DNA from 3 places in the Pseudomonas sp. zfem002 genome. Region 1 is predicted to be linked to each of the others. Evidence: predicted binding sites of a transcription regulator. Region 1 holds the regulator's gene; each other region holds the start of a gene.
What was found. Region 1 encodes sigma-54, which starts transcription at its own class of promoters, with help from an activator protein. Its sites were predicted from a motif close to ANTGGCATNNANNTTGCTNT; they were not measured.
Positions count from the first base shown of each region.

Region 1 (5,005 bases):
AGATGACCGCCGACAAGGTCGAGCACCTCAAGGCCAGCGAAGTCACCCTGCTGACCAAGCCGGACCTGCAGATGTACCGCGGCACGACTTTCCCCTGGCACGTGCAGAGCGAGCGCGGCGAGGTCAACCCCGATGGCACCGAGGTCGAGCTGATCGATTCGGTCCGGGTCGCGCGTACCGATGAACAGAACCGCACCACCATCATCACTTCCAGCCGCATGACGGTATTCCCGCAGAAGCAATATGCGCAAACCGAGCAAGACGTTAGAATCGACGGCGCCGGTGGCGTGACTACGGGCAAGGGAATGAAAGCGTATTTGAAAGACGGCAGGATGGACCTGCTGTCCAACGTAAGAGGACAGTATGAGGCTCGTTAAAACCCTCCCTTTTTTGCTCAGCCTGAGCGCAGCACTGGGAAGCGTGAATGCCTGGGCCCTGCCTACCGATCGCGACCAGCCCGTACGCATCCAGGCCGACCAAGCCCAGATGGACGACAAGAACAAGGTCGCCACCTACACCGGTGACGTGATCATCACCCAGGGCTCGATGATGATCAAAGGCAACGTCGTGACCATCACCCTGAACCAGGCTGGTGACATCGATACCGCAACCTCTGTGGGCAAGCCGGCTTATTTCGAACAGCAGCAGGACGCCGCCAAGCCGGACAAGATGCAGGGCTACGCCAAGCAGATCCAGTACCAGGCGGGCCGTGACCTCATCGTGCTGACCGACCAGGCCAAGGTGGTCAACGCCGGCAACACCACCGAAGGCGAGAAGATCGTCTACAACTCCAAGACCCAGGTCGCTACTGCCGGTCGCGGCGGCAAGGACATCCAGACACCACGTCAGCGTATCGACATGGTGATCCAGCCGAAGAAGAAGGCCGAGTAATGGCAACTCTCAAAGCCCAGCATCTGGCCAAGAGCTACAAGAGCCGGCAAGTCGTGCGTGACGTCAGCCTGTCCATCGACAGCGGCCAGATCGTCGGCCTGCTGGGGCCCAACGGCGCCGGCAAGACCACCTGCTTCTACATGATCGTCGGCCTGGTCCAGGCCGATCAGGGCCGCGTCCTGATCGACGACCTGGACGTCAGCCACCAGCCGATGCACGGTCGCGCCCGCGCCGGCATCGGCTATCTGCCGCAGGAAGCGTCGATCTTCCGCAAGCTGTCGGTGGCCGACAACATCATGGCCATCCTGGAAACCCGCAAGGACCTCGATCGCGATGGGCGCCGCAAGGAGCTGGAAAGCCTGCTGCAGGAATTCCACATCAGCCACATCCGCGACAACCTAGGCATGAGTCTGTCCGGTGGCGAGCGTCGCCGCGTGGAAATCGCCCGCGCCCTGGCGACCGCACCAAAGTTCATCCTGCTCGACGAACCCTTTGCCGGTGTCGACCCGATTTCGGTCGGCGACATCAAGCAGATCATCCACCACCTGAAGGCCAAGGGCATCGGCGTTCTGATCACCGACCACAACGTCCGTGAGACCCTGGATATCTGCGAAACCGCTTACATCGTCAACGATGGTCAACTGATCGCCGAAGGCGACTCGGAAACCATCCTGGCCAACCAGTTGGTGAAAGAGGTGTACCTCGGCCACGAGTTCCGCTTGTAGGTTCGAGGTCGTTGGAATGACCGGGCGCTGGCCTTAAGCCACTATTCGCGGCTTAATTGTTACAGCGCTCTAGGCAAACGCTACAATTTCAGGCATATATCTTGCTTAAAATTGGCGCCCCGCGTCCGTGTAGTAGATGGCGCATGCGCGCCGGCGAATAAGGTGTTAAGCCCCAGCCATGAAACCATCGCTCGTCCTAAGAATGGGCCAGCAACTGACGATGACCCCGCAGTTGCAACAGGCCATACGTCTGCTCCAGCTTTCCACGCTGGACCTGCAGCAGGAAATCCAGGAAGCCCTGGAGTCCAACCCGATGCTCGAACGTCAGGAAGAAGGCGACGACTTCGACAACAGCGACCCCATGGCCGACAACGCCGAGAGCAAGCCGGTCGCGGAAACGCAGGAAAGCAGCTTCGAACAGTCCGCACCGAGTGCGGAGAACCTCGAAGAAGGCGAATGGAACGAGCGCATCCCCAACGAACTGCCGGTCGACACTGCCTGGGAAGACATCTACCAGACCAGCGCCAGCAGCCTGCCCAGCAATGACGACGACGAGTGGGACTTCACCACCCGCACCTCGGCGGGCGAGAGCCTGCAGAGCCACCTGCTCTGGCAACTGAACCTGGCGCCGATGTCGGACACCGACCGGCTGATCGCCGTCACCCTGATCGACTGCATCAACAACCAGGGCTACCTCGACGAAACCCTGGAAGAAATCTGCGACTCCTTCGATCCCGAACTGGATATCGAGCTGGACGAGATCGAAGCCGTCCTGCACCGCATCCAGCAGTTCGAACCCGCCGGCATCGGCGCGCGCAACCTCGGCGAATGCCTGCTGCTGCAACTGCGTCAGCTGCCCGCCAATACGCCGTGGATGGGCGAAGCACAGCGCCTGGTCAGCGACTACATCGACCTGCTCGGCAGCCGTGACTACAGCCAGCTGATGCGCCGCATGAAGCTCAAGGAAGACGAACTGCGCCAGGTCATCGAACTGGTGCAGAGCCTCAATCCGCGCCCTGGCTCGCAGATCGAATCCAGCGAGCCCGAATACGTGGTTCCCGACGTGATCGTGCGCAAGGACAACGAGCGCTGGCTGGTGGAACTCAACCAGGAAGCAGTACCGCGCCTGCGGGTCAACCCGCAGTACGCCGGTTTCGTCCGCCGCGCCGACACCAGCGCCGACAACACCTTCATGCGCAACCAGTTGCAGGAAGCGCGCTGGTTCATCAAGAGCCTGCAGAGCCGTAACGAAACCCTGATGAAGGTGGCGACCCAGATCGTCGAGCACCAGCGCGGTTTCCTCGACCATGGCGACGAGGCCATGAAGCCGCTGGTCCTGCACGACATCGCCGAGGCGGTGGGCATGCACGAATCGACCATCTCCCGGGTGACCACGCAGAAATACATGCACACGCCCCGCGGAATCTATGAGCTGAAGTACTTTTTCTCCAGCCATGTGAGCACCTCCGAAGGGGGGGAATGCTCCTCCACCGCTATCCGCGCGATCATCAAGAAACTGGTTGCCGCGGAAAATCAGAAAAAGCCATTGAGTGACAGCAAGATCGCTGGTTTACTGGAGGCACAAGGCATCCAGGTAGCACGTCGCACCGTCGCCAAGTACCGCGAGTCGCTCGGCATCGCACCCTCGAGTGAACGCAAGCGATTGATGTGACAGTTCCTGAGATGTGCCATCGCAATTCAGTGGCAGGCGCAACACCTGCCTCTTTATGCACGGCAACAAAGGAGAAGCAGTATGCAAGTCAACATCAGTGGACAACATGTAGAAGTCACTCCACCGCTTCGTGAATATGTCGAATCGAAGCTGAAGCGTCTGGAGGGTCATTTCGACAGGATCACCAACGTGCAGGTCATCATGAAGGTCGAGAAACTCCAGCAGAAAGTGGAGGCGACCTTGCAGATTCCGGGTGGTGAAGTGGTTGCGAATGCCGAAGACGCCGACATGTATGCCGCCATCGACTCCTTGACCGACAAGCTCGACCGCCAACTGAAAAAACACAAGGAAAAACAGCAAAGTCTGCTGCAAGGTGCAGCGGCACGCTGATCCCCCTCATCCATGATCCGACTTGAATCCATCCTGACCCCCGGCCGTTCCCTGGTGAACGTGCCGGGCGGCAGTAAAAAGCGCGTACTCGAACAGATCGCCAACCTGATCGGCCAGGAAGTCCCCGAGCTGGACACCCAGGACGTATTCAAAAGCCTGATCGACCGGGAAAAACTCGGCTCGACGGGTTTCGGCAACGGCATCGCCATTCCCCACTGCCGCCTCAAGGGCTGCAACAGTCCAATCAGCGCGCTGCTGCATCTGGACGCCCCCATCGATTTCGACGCCATCGACGGCGCCCCGGTAGACCTGCTGTTCGTCCTGCTGGTACCGGAAGCCGCCACCGATGCGCACCTTGAGCTGCTGCGCCAGATCGCCAGCATGCTTGACCGCAAGGACGTGCGTGACCGACTGCGCGCCGCCCCGAGCAGCACCGCCCTTTACCAGGTTGTCCTGGACGAGCAGAACGGAAGCTGACCATGCGCCTGATCATTGTCAGCGGCCGTTCCGGATCCGGCAAAAGCACCGCCCTCGATGTCCTGGAAGACAATGGTTTCTACTGTATCGACAACCTCCCCGCCGGCCTGTTGCCGCAGTTGGCGGAGAGCGCGCTGATCAACACCGAATTGCTGCAACCGCGGGTCGCGGTGTCGATCGACGCCCGCAACCTGCCCAGCCACCTGACGCGCTTCCCGGAATTGCTCGACGAAGCCCGCGCACGGCACATCCAGTGCGATGTCCTGTATCTGGATGCAGACGAAGAAACCCTGCTCAAGCGTTTTTCCGAAACCCGTCGACGCCACCCGCTGACCAACCAGGACCGTTCCCTGGCCGAGGCGATCCGTGTCGAAAGCGACCTGCTCGGCCCCATCGCCGACCTCGCGGACCTGAAGATCGACACCACCAGCCTGAACCTGTATCAGCTGCGTGACACGATCAAGCTGCGCCTGCTCAACCAGCCGGAGCCCGGCACCGCCTTCCTCATCGAGTCCTTCGGCTTCAAGCGCGGCATGCCGGTCGATGCCGACCTGGTGTTCGATGTTCGCTGCCTGCCCAATCCGTACTGGAAACCCGAGCTGCGCGAGCATTCGGGCCAGGATCAACCGGTCATCGACTACCTGGCGACACAGCCCGACGTAGAAGAGATGTTCCAGGACATTTCGTCCTACCTGCTGAAATGGTTGCCGCGCTTCGCCGCCAGCAACCGCGCTTATGTCACCATTGCCATCGGCTGCACGGGTGGCCACCATCGCTCCGTCTACCTGACCGAACGTCTGGGCCAATTGCTGCAACCCATATTGAAGAACGTCCAGGTCCGCCACCGAGA
Region 1 covers NZ_JAVYJH010000002.1:119,614-124,618, forward strand. The annotation lists gene lptC (LPS export ABC transporter periplasmic protein LptC) at 1-377, shown strand, start outside; gene lptA (lipopolysaccharide transport periplasmic protein LptA) at 364-891, shown strand; gene lptB (LPS export ABC transporter ATP-binding protein) at 891-1,616, shown strand; gene RTI28_RS03860 (RNA polymerase factor sigma-54) at 1,795-3,288, shown strand; gene hpf (ribosome hibernation-promoting factor, HPF/YfiA family) at 3,370-3,678, shown strand; gene ptsN (PTS IIA-like nitrogen regulatory protein PtsN) at 3,691-4,155, shown strand; gene rapZ (RNase adapter RapZ) at 4,158-5,005, shown strand, end outside.

Region 2 (5,005 bases), on a different contig from region 1:
GGCCATTGCCGGACCACGCGGAAATGTGCGTTTATAGGTCTCGTCCGCGCCTCAACGAAATTTTCACAATCGATTGAAGACAATCGCGCGCGCAATTATCCATTCGCCTAATGGTTCGGCCGCTCGGGAAATCCACCCGGGTGCCGCCGCTTCGCGTCAATGTGCCTCCCATAACCAGATTTTCAGGGATCTTCCACTTCATGGCTAAAACGGACGCCTCGCGCCTGCAACCGACGGTCAAATCACACCTGCTCTACACCCTGCTGTGCGGCCTGGTGATCATGCTGATGCTCAGCCTGGTGCGCTTCGCGCTGCTGGTCTACAACAGCGAAATGATCGGCGAGACGCCGTACTCGACCGTCGCCGAAGGCTTCCTCAACGGCTTGCGCTTCGACCTGCGCGTGGTGGTGTACCTGAGCATTCCGCTGCTGCTGGCGATCCTCAGCGCCCGGGCCATGGCCGCGCGCGGGCTGTTCCGCCTGTGGCTGAGCGTGGCCTCCAGTGTCGTGCTGTTCCTCGGCCTGGTGGAAATGGACTTCTATCGCGAGTTCCACCAGCGCCTCAACGGCTTGGTCTTCCAGTACATCAAGGAAGATCCGAAGACCGTCTCGAGCATGATCTGGTACGGCTTCCCGGTGGTCCGCTACCTGCTGGCCTGGGCCATCGGCACCGTGGTCATGAGCCTGGCCTTCAAGGGTATCGATCGTCTCACCCGCCCTCGCAGCCAGTACCAGAGCAACCTGGCTGGCGTGCGCAGCGTGGCGCCGTGGTATGTGCGTGGCGTGGTGTTCTTCATGATCCTGCTGGTGGCCGTGGTCGCCGCCCGCGGCACCCTGCGCCAGGGCCCGCCGATGCGCTGGGGGGATGCCTTCACCACCGATTCCAACTTCGTCAACCAGCTCGGCCTGAACGGCACCCTGACCCTGATCGACGCCGCCAAGAGCCGCATGTCCGAGGACCGCGACAATATCTGGAAGTCGACCCTCGATCCGCAGGTGGCGCAGCAGACCGTGCGCGACATGCTGCTGACCCCGCACGACACGCTGGTCGATGCCGACAGCGCCGCCGTGCGCCGTGACTTCAACCCGCCGGCGCAGAACACCCTGCCGATCAAGAACGTGGTGGTGATCCTCATGGAAAGCTTCGCTGGCCACTCCGTGGGCGCGCTGGGTGCCGAGGGCAACATCACCCCGTACTTCGACAAGCTGGCCGAAGAAGGCCTGCTGTTCGAGCGCTTCTTCTCCAACGGCACCCATACCCACCAGGGCATGTTCGCCACCATGGCCTGCTTCCCCAACCTGCCGGGCTTCGAATACCTGATGCAGACCCCGGAAGGCGGTCACAAGCTGTCCGGCCTGCCGGCGCTGCTCAGTGCCCGCGACTATGACGACGTCTACGTCTACAACGGTGATTTCGCCTGGGACAACCAGTCCGGCTTCTTCGGCAACCAGGGCATGACCACCTTCATCGGCCGCAACGACTTCGTCAATCCGGTGTTCTCCGACCCGACCTGGGGCGTGTCCGACCAGGACATGTTCGACCGCGGTGCCCAGGAGCTGGCGCACAATTACGGCAAGAAACCGTTCTATGCCCTGCTGCAGACCCTGTCCAACCACACGCCATACGCATTGCCGAAGAACCTGCCGGTGGAGCCGGTGACCGGCCACGGTCGTCTGGACGAGCACCTGACCGCGATGCGCTACTCCGACTGGGCCCTGGGCCAGTTCTTCGAGAAGGCGCGCAAGGAGCCGTACTTCAAGGAAACCCTGTTCGTCATCGTCGGCGACCACGGTTTCGGCAACAACCAGCAGGTCACCGAGATGGACCTCGGCCGTTTCAACGTGCCGATGCTGCTGATCGCTCCGGGCATCCAGGAGAAATTCGGCAAGCGCAGCGATGTCGTCGGTACCCAGATCGACATCGTGCCGACCATCATGGGCCGCCTGGGCGGTGAAACCCGTCACCAGTGCTGGGGCCGCGACCTGCTCAACCTGCCGGAAGGCGACCAGGGCATCGGCATGGTCAAGCCGTCGGGCAGCGACCAGAACGTGTTCCTGATCCAGGGCGACCACATTCTCATCGAGTCCAAGGAAGCCGCGCCGATCGTGTATCGCTACAAACTCGGTCGCGAGTTCAGCGCCGAGCGCGTCGATGACGCCGAGAAGGCGCTGATGGTGAAGAAACTCGAGTCGTTCATCCAGACCGCGACCAAGAGCCTGATGGACAACACCGCCGGTGTGGTCCACGGCATTCCGGAGTGACCGGCTGACGCTGTTGCAGACCCCTCGGACCCCGGCTTGCCGGGGTCTTTTTTTCCCGCGGCGCCGTCCATGCGGCTGGAACGATGTCCTCTGCCAGGGGTCAACGGGAAGTAGGCTGGACATACCCCGTATTTCCGTTCGAGGACTACGCCAGATGAAAGAGTGGGAAATCACCTTCGTGGACCAGAAAGGCGAGCGCACCTCGCTGTTCTTCGCCTGTGCCAACCGCCCGAGCATCGAAGAGGCCGCGCGGCGAGTACGCGGTCACCTGTTCCCGGTCATGGATGAACTCGACCTCAATGACTTCCAGGACCGCGCCGACTGCCCCACCGCCAAGTGGCTGAAGGAGCAGAGCGGTGTGGAAATCACCGCGATCACCGAACGAACCTGAATCGTCTCAGCTGGCGATGTGCCAAGCCTGACGCTACGCTGCAAACAGGGTCGCGCTTTTCGGCGCCGGCCTTTGCCGTCGTTACACCCGCTCGAGAACCCCGCCCGCCAACGGCGCAAGGGGTTGGTGCGAATGCACCGAAAGTCTATCCATCGCATGAGGAGGACGATTCATGAGCAACCTGTACGAAGACATCAGCAGCACCGTACTGCGCCGCATGAAAGAAGGCGGCTTCGACTTCACGCAAATCCACCCCATCGAGTTTTACGCGGTATTCCCGGACGAGGAGCGGGCGCGCAGGGCTGCGGGCAAGTTTCGTGGCGAGTCGCTGTGCGCCCTGGTGCATGAAAGCGACGAAGGCTGGCAACTGGAACTGAGCAAGATCATGTACGCCACCCATGGCGGGATCGGTGAATTCGAACAGGATTTCGAAGCGGTCATCCGACCATTGGGGGGCGAGGCCCAGGGCTGGGGAGTCAAGCAGGAGCGTCCCCTGGCCTGAACCATTGTCCGGGGTTGCGGCCGACGCCGCCCCGGGCCCATCGGCGCTTCGCAATGAAGCGTGTGCTCCAAGGCGAGGGGCGTGGCTGCACAACTCTGGTGCGGCATCTTTCCAAGACTATTCCAACTCCTTGATTGAAAAGGTTTTATGCCGCTGGCACGGGCTTTGCGACGCTGCCTGGGCACGGGTGACAAGGAGTTCGGCATGATTCGCAGATTCTATGATGAGATGTACGCCGCCGACGGTCAGCTCCGTCCGCATTACCGGGAATTCGCCCGCTGGCTGGCGCAGACGCCGCCCGAACTGCTGGCGCAGCGCCGCCGCGAGGCCGACCTGCTGTTCCACCGCGCCGGTATCACCTTCACCCTGTACGGCGACGAACAGGGCACCGAGCGCCTGATTCCCTTCGACACCATTCCCCGGGCCATTCCCGCCAGCGAGTGGCGGGTGGTGGAGCGCGGCTGTATCCAGCGGGTCAAGGCCCTGAATCTGTTTCTCGCCGACCTGTATCACGACCAGCGGATCATCCGCGCCGGGATCATTCCCGCCGAGCAGGTCCTGGCCAATGACCAGTACCAGCTGGCGATGCAGGGCCTGAGCCTGCACCGCGATCTCTATGCACACATTTCCGGCGTCGATCTGGTGCGCGATGGCGACGGTACCTACTACGTCCTCGAAGACAACCTGCGCACCCCCAGCGGTGTCAGCTACATGCTCGAAGACCGCAAGATGATGATGCGCCTGTTCCCGGAGCTGTTCGCCGCGCAGCGCATCGCGCCCATCGATCACTACCCGAACCTGCTCCTCGACACCCTGAAGAGCGCCAGTCCGCTGGACGATCCCAGTGTCGTGGTGCTGACGCCGGGACGTTTCAACAGCGCCTTCTTCGAACATGCCTTCCTCGCCCGGGAGATGGGCGTGGAACTGGTGGAAGGCGCCGACCTGTTCGTGCGCGACGAACGGGTGTTCATGCGCACCACCGGCGGACCGAAGCCGGTGGACGTGATCTACCGCCGCCTCGACGACGCCTACCTCGATCCGTTGGCGTTCAACCCGGAATCCATGCTGGGCGTGCCGGGCCTGCTGTCCGCCTACCGCTGCGGCAACGTGGTGCTGGCCAACGCCATCGGCACCGGCGTGGCCGATGACAAGTCGGTCTATCCCTATGTCACCGACATGATCCGCTTCTACCTCGACGAGGAGCCGATCCTGAAGAACGTGCCGACCTGGCAATGCCGCAATCCCGCCGAACTGTCCCATGTGCTGGCCAACCTGCCGCAGCTGGTGGTCAAGGAAACCCAGGGCTCCGGTGGCTACGGCATGCTGGTCGGACCCGCTTCGACCCAGGCCGAGATCGCCGCCTTCGCCGAGCGCATCAAGGCCCGTCCGGCGGCCTATATCGCCCAGCCGACGCTGTCGCTGTCGACCTGCCCGACCTTCGTCGAGAACGGCATTGCGCCGCGGCATATCGACTTGCGCCCGTTCGTCCTTTCCGGTCGCGAAACCCGCGTGGTGCCTGGCGGCCTGACCCGGGTGGCGCTGCGCGAGGGCTCGCTGGTGGTGAACTCGTCCCAGGGGGGCGGTACCAAGGACACCTGGGTGGTGGAGGACTGAACCATGCTCAGCAGAACCGCTTCCGACCTGTACTGGATGTCGCGCTATCTGGAGCGCGCGGAAAACCTCGCGCGGATGCTCGACGTCAGCTATTCGCTGTCGCTGATGCCCCAGGACGGGCAGGGCGATGGCCTCGACGAGATGACCCTGGCCCTGCGCATCACCGGCACCCTGGACGACTACCTGGCCCGTCATGGCCAGTTGCATGCCGAGCGCCTGCTGCACTTCTTCGCGCTC
Region 2 covers NZ_JAVYJH010000005.1:191,029-196,033, forward strand. The annotation lists gene RTI28_RS09645 (PLDc N-terminal domain-containing protein) at 1-37, shown strand, start outside; gene RTI28_RS09650 (LTA synthase family protein) at 201-2,261, shown strand; gene RTI28_RS09655 (hypothetical protein) at 2,416-2,652, shown strand; gene RTI28_RS09660 (ribonuclease E inhibitor RraB) at 2,825-3,154, shown strand; gene RTI28_RS09665 (circularly permuted type 2 ATP-grasp protein) at 3,359-4,768, shown strand; gene RTI28_RS09670 (alpha-E domain-containing protein) at 4,772-5,005, shown strand, end outside.
Region 2: the regulator sigma-54 is predicted to act here: its motif matches at 3,307-3,326, upstream of RTI28_RS09665 (circularly permuted type 2 ATP-grasp protein).

Region 3 (5,005 bases), on a different contig from region 1:
CCCCGCCTGGTAGATCGAGCCGTTGTTGGCGGCCGCCGGCAGGGGCGTACGCGGCAGTACCGGCGCGTAGTACGGATCGTTGGGCTTGGGCGTCGGCGCGACGCAACCTGCCAGCAACACCGCCCCCCCCAGGGCGAAAACGGACAACAAACGGCTCATGACTCTGACCTCACGGTGTAACGGTGAAAACGACTTTGCCCACGTCAATTACAGGTTCTGGGTAACGTACTGGAGCATGCTGTCGGCGGTGGAGATCACCTTGGAGTTCATCTCGTAGGCACGCTGGGTGGTGATCATGTTGACCAGTTCTTCCACGGTGCTGACGTTGGAGTTCTCCAGGGTCTGCTGCATGGTGGTACCGAAGCCGTTCAGGCCCGGGGTGCCGATCTGCGGCGCGCCGCTGGCGGCGGTTTCCAGGAACAGGTTGCCACCCAGGGACTGCAGGCCGGCCGGGTTGATGAAGTCGGCGGTCTGGATGTTGCCGATGATCTGCGCGGCCGGGTTGCCGGCGGTGGTGATCGACACGGTGCCGTCCTGGCCGACGGTGAAGGTCTGCGCGTCCGGCGGCACGACGATGGCCGGCTCCAGGGCGAAGCCGTTGGCGGTGACGATCTGGCCATCGGAGTTCAGGTGGAAGGTACCGTCACGGGTGTAGGAAACAGTGCCGTCCGGTTGCAGTACCTGGAAGAAGCCACGACCGTTGACCGCCATGTCCAGCGGGTTCTCGGTGGTCTGCAGGCTGCCGGTCATGAAGTTCTTCTGGGTGCCGACGATGCGCACACCGGTACCCACCTGCAGACCCGACGGCAGTTCGCTGTCCTGGGTCGACTGGGCGCCTGGCTGGCGTTTCACCTGGTAGAGCAGGTCCTGGAATTCGGCGCGATCACGCTTGAAGCCGGTGGTCGAAACGTTGGCCAGGTTGTTGGAAATGACGGTCAGGTTGGTGTCCTGGGCGGACAGACCGGTTTTACTGACCCAAAGAGCCGGAAGCATGCTGTTCTCCTGGTACGCCTGTTTTACGGCGCTACGCCTGTATCGTTAGCTGATTTGCAAAACCCGAGCCATGGCTTCGTCGCCTTCCTTGGCCGTGTTCATCATCTTGACGTGCAATTCGAATTGCCGGGCCAGGGCCAGCACCGAGGTCATCTCTTCCACGGCGTTGACGTTGCTGGCCTCGAGGAAACCGGACACCACCTGCACGTTGGCATCGGCGTCGGCGGGCTGGCCGCTCTTGGTGTGGATCAGGCCGTCGAGGCCCTTGGTCATGTTCTTCAGGTCGGGGTTGACCAGCTTGATGCGATCGACCTCGGCCATCACCCGCGGGCCTTCGCCCATGGCGCGGATGGTGATGGTGCCGTCCTGGCCGACTTCGACCTTCTGCTCCGGTGGCACGGCGATCGGGCCGCCGTTGCCCATCACCGGCATGCCGTTGCCGGCGCGCAGTACGCCGACCGCGTCAATGTTCAGACTGGCGGTGCGCACATAGGCTTCGCTGCCGTCGGGCGCCTGCACGGCGATGAAGCCGTCGCCACCCACGGCGATATCCAGGTCGCGACCGGTTTCCTGCAGCGCACCGGGGGTGAAGTCGGTCGCCGGGCGCTCGGTCATGGCATAGGCCCGCGCCGGAAAGCTGTCACCGAATACCGGCATCGAGCGCGCCTGTTCGAGGTCGCGCTGGAAACCACTGGTGGAAATGTTCGCCAGGTTGTTGGCGTGGGCCTTCTGCGCCAGCGCGTTCTGGCTGGCGCCGGTCATGGCCACGTAAAGCATCTTGTCCACAGTCATCCTCCGCTGCGCTGGCGAACACTTGCCGTTCACCGCTGCTGTCGTGCGATGAAAGCAATTTTCGATCCAGTTTTTGAACAACCGGGAAAAGGCCCGTGTTTTCGGGACTTTTCCGGTTTTTGGGAAGGCTGTAGCAGAGGGAGAAGACAAATTATCGGCGGTGGCTTTGCCGGTGGCGGCAAGATCCCGCCCTTTCGTCTGCCTTTCGGACCTCATCGCGGGCAACGCCCGCTCCCACAAGGTCCGCGGCGACTCCAAACCCCGTGGGAGCGGGCGTTGCCCGCGATGAGACCCGGAAGAACATCCAGGAGATCAGGGTCGGCAGCCGGCATTGTTGAACGGCCCGGCAAAGCGCTTCCAGCCCTCCCCCGGCGAATGCTGCGAGCACACCAGACGCCCGTCGACCTGGCTTTCCCAGCGAAACCACGGCGCCATGGCCGCCGCAGCCTGGCCCGCCAGCACCGCTCCGAGCAACACCCCAGCCATCAGTCGCTTCATTTTCACCTCACTCAAACGACGAGCCCCCGCCCGAAACGGGAAGGGGCTCGCCTTCACGCTACCCGGCCAGCATCAGGTCATCTGGATGATGGTCTGCATGATGGAGCTCTGGGTGGAAATGGTCTTGGCGTTGGCCTGGTAGTTGGACTGCGCCTTGACCAGCTCGACCAGTTCCTGGGTCAGGTTGACGTTGGACTCTTCCAGGGAGTTGGACGAGATCGAACCCAGGGTGCCGGTCTTCGGCGTGTCGATGCCCGGGCTACCCGAGGCGAAGGTCTGCTTCCAGCGGGTACCGCCCTGCTGCTCCAGGCCCTGCTCGTTGGCGAAGCTGGCGATCGCCACCTGGCCGATGGCACGGGACTGCTGGTTGCTGAAGCTGGCGAACATTACGCCGGTGGAGTCGATGCTCAGGCTGGACAGCAGGCCGGTGGCATAACCGTCCTGGGTTGGCGGCAGGCGCGCGGTATCGGTGTTGTAGGAGGTGGTCGAACTCATGTCCAGACGCACACCGGCGGGGTTGGCGGCGGAACCGTTGGAACCCCAGGTACCGGTCGTGGCGTTGTAGGTCGCCGGAATCCAGCCCTTCACGGTGAAGACGTTGTTGACCACGGAGAAGCTGTCATCCGGAGCCACCGTACCAGTCATGGTGTTGATGCTGCCGTCGGACTTGAAGGTCATGGTACCCACCAGCGGCGTGGTGCTGGCCGGGTTCTGCGGGTTGCGCCCGTCGATCAGGGAGTACATGGTCCAGGTGTTCTGGTCGGTCTTGCGATAGTACTGCTCCAGGGTGTGCTTGTTGCCCTGGGTATCGTAGATCTCGGTCGAGAACTTCTTGGTGTAGGTGGTTTCGTCGGTCGGCACGAAGGTCGGGCCTGGCGGCGTCGCGGTCGGCAACGCAATCGGGGTGGCCTCGGAGTTCAGGTTGATGCCCTGGGTGACCAGGCTGGTGGGCTTCGGCGGCTGCGACAGGGTATCGATCTTGAGGTCGGTCAGGCTGGACGTCAGGATCTTGCCGTTTTCGTCGGCGGCATAGCCCTGCAGGCGCAGGCCGTCGGAGGTGACGACATAGCTGTCCTTGCTGGTCTGGAAAGCACCGGCACGGGTGTAGCTGAGCGAGCCGTTGTCGCTGAGCACGAAGAAGCCCTGACCCTGGATCGCCATGTCCAGCACGTTGCCGGTGTTGTTCACGTCACCCTGGCCGAACTGCTGGGAAATCGCCGCCAGACTCACGCCGTTGCCGACGGTCTTGCTGCCCACGCCCAGCTTGCTCGCCGAGTACACGTCCTGGAATTCCGCACGGGACGATTTGAAGCCGTTGGTGGCAACGTTGGCGATGTTGTTGCCGGTCACGTCCAGTTGCTTGTTTGCCGCATAGAGACCGCTAAGGCCGATATTGAAGGACATCTTTCACTCCTGTGCCGTTAGCCGGCTCTATATACCGATGGTTTGCACTTTGGACAGCGCGACGCTGCCCTGACCGGCGAGATTGAGCATCATCTCGCCCCCTGTCTGACTGATGGTGACGCTGCTCACCGTGGCTGGCAGCAAGGTGTACATTTCCGCCTCCTTGCCATCGACCTTGGTGGTGGCCTTGAACGTGTAGGTACCTGGCGACAGCACCTCGCCCTTCTCGTTCTTGCCGTCCCAGACGAAGGACGCATTGCCGGCCTTCTGCTCACCCAACTGCAGGGTACGCACGACGTTGCCGTCCTTGTCCTTGATGGTCACGGTGGCGCTGCTCACCGACTGCGGCACGACCACCGAACCGGTCATGCTCTTGGTGGTGTCGACCACCGCCTTGTCGGTCTGGGCGATCACCGAGCGACCGACCAGCGACGAGGCCTGCAGGGCCTGGGACGATTTGTAGTTGCCGGAAATCGCGGTGACCGACTCGTTCAGCGTGGTGATGCCTTCGAGGCTGCTGAATTGCGCCAGCTGGGCGACGAACTCGCTGTTGTCCTGCGGATCCAGCGGGTTCTGGTGCTGCATCTGGGTTACCAGCAGCTGCAGGAACGCATCCTTGCCCAGCGTCTTGCCGCCGGTCTTGCTGTTGGTGGACGACGCGACACTGGTCTGGTCGGTGGTGGAAGTTTTCTTGACCCCGGACGCCTTGATGACGTCGTTGAGGTTCGTTGCGGAGGTCGTATCGTTGACACTGGCCATTGGCTCGGTCCCTCAATCACTGACCCAGGGTCAGTACTTTCTGCATCATGGTCTTGGCCGTGTTCATCAACTCGGCGTTGGTCTGGAACGAGCGGCTGGCCGAGATCATGTCGGCCATTTCCTCGACCACGTTGACGTTCGGGTAGTAGACGTAGCCGTCCTTGTTCGCCGCCGGGTGATTCGGCTCGTAGCGCGCCTCGAGGTTGCTCTGGTCCTCGACCACGCCGAGTACCTGCACGCCCTGCCCCGCCGCATCCTGGTCCTGGAACAGCGACTGGCTGCCGTTCTGCGCCTGCTGGAAGGTGGTGGCGAACACCGGGTGACGGGCGCGGTAGGTCTGGTCGATGCTCGACGAGACGGTCTCGGCGTTGGCGATGTTCGAGGCGACGGTGTTCAGACGGGTGGTCTGGGCACTCATGCCGCTACCGGCGATGTTGAAAACACTGGCGAGGGACATGAATTACTCTCCGCGCAGGGCCGACACCAGCCCTTTGAATTTACTGTTGAGCAGCGTGAAGCTGGCCTGGAAACCCACGGCGTTCTCGGCGTAGTTCGACTG
Region 3 covers NZ_JAVYJH010000001.1:224,760-229,764, reverse strand. The annotation lists gene flgH (flagellar basal body L-ring protein FlgH) at 1-159, opposite strand, end outside; gene flgG (flagellar basal-body rod protein FlgG) at 208-993, opposite strand; gene RTI28_RS00995 (flagellar basal body rod protein FlgF) at 1,039-1,779, opposite strand; gene RTI28_RS00990 (hypothetical protein) at 2,098-2,283, opposite strand; gene flgE (flagellar hook protein FlgE) at 2,356-3,687, opposite strand; gene flgD (flagellar hook assembly protein FlgD) at 3,715-4,446, opposite strand; gene flgC (flagellar basal body rod protein FlgC) at 4,463-4,903, opposite strand; gene flgB (flagellar basal body rod protein FlgB) at 4,907-5,005, opposite strand, start outside.
Region 3: the regulator sigma-54 is predicted to act here: its motif matches at 1,837-1,856, upstream of RTI28_RS00995 (flagellar basal body rod protein FlgF).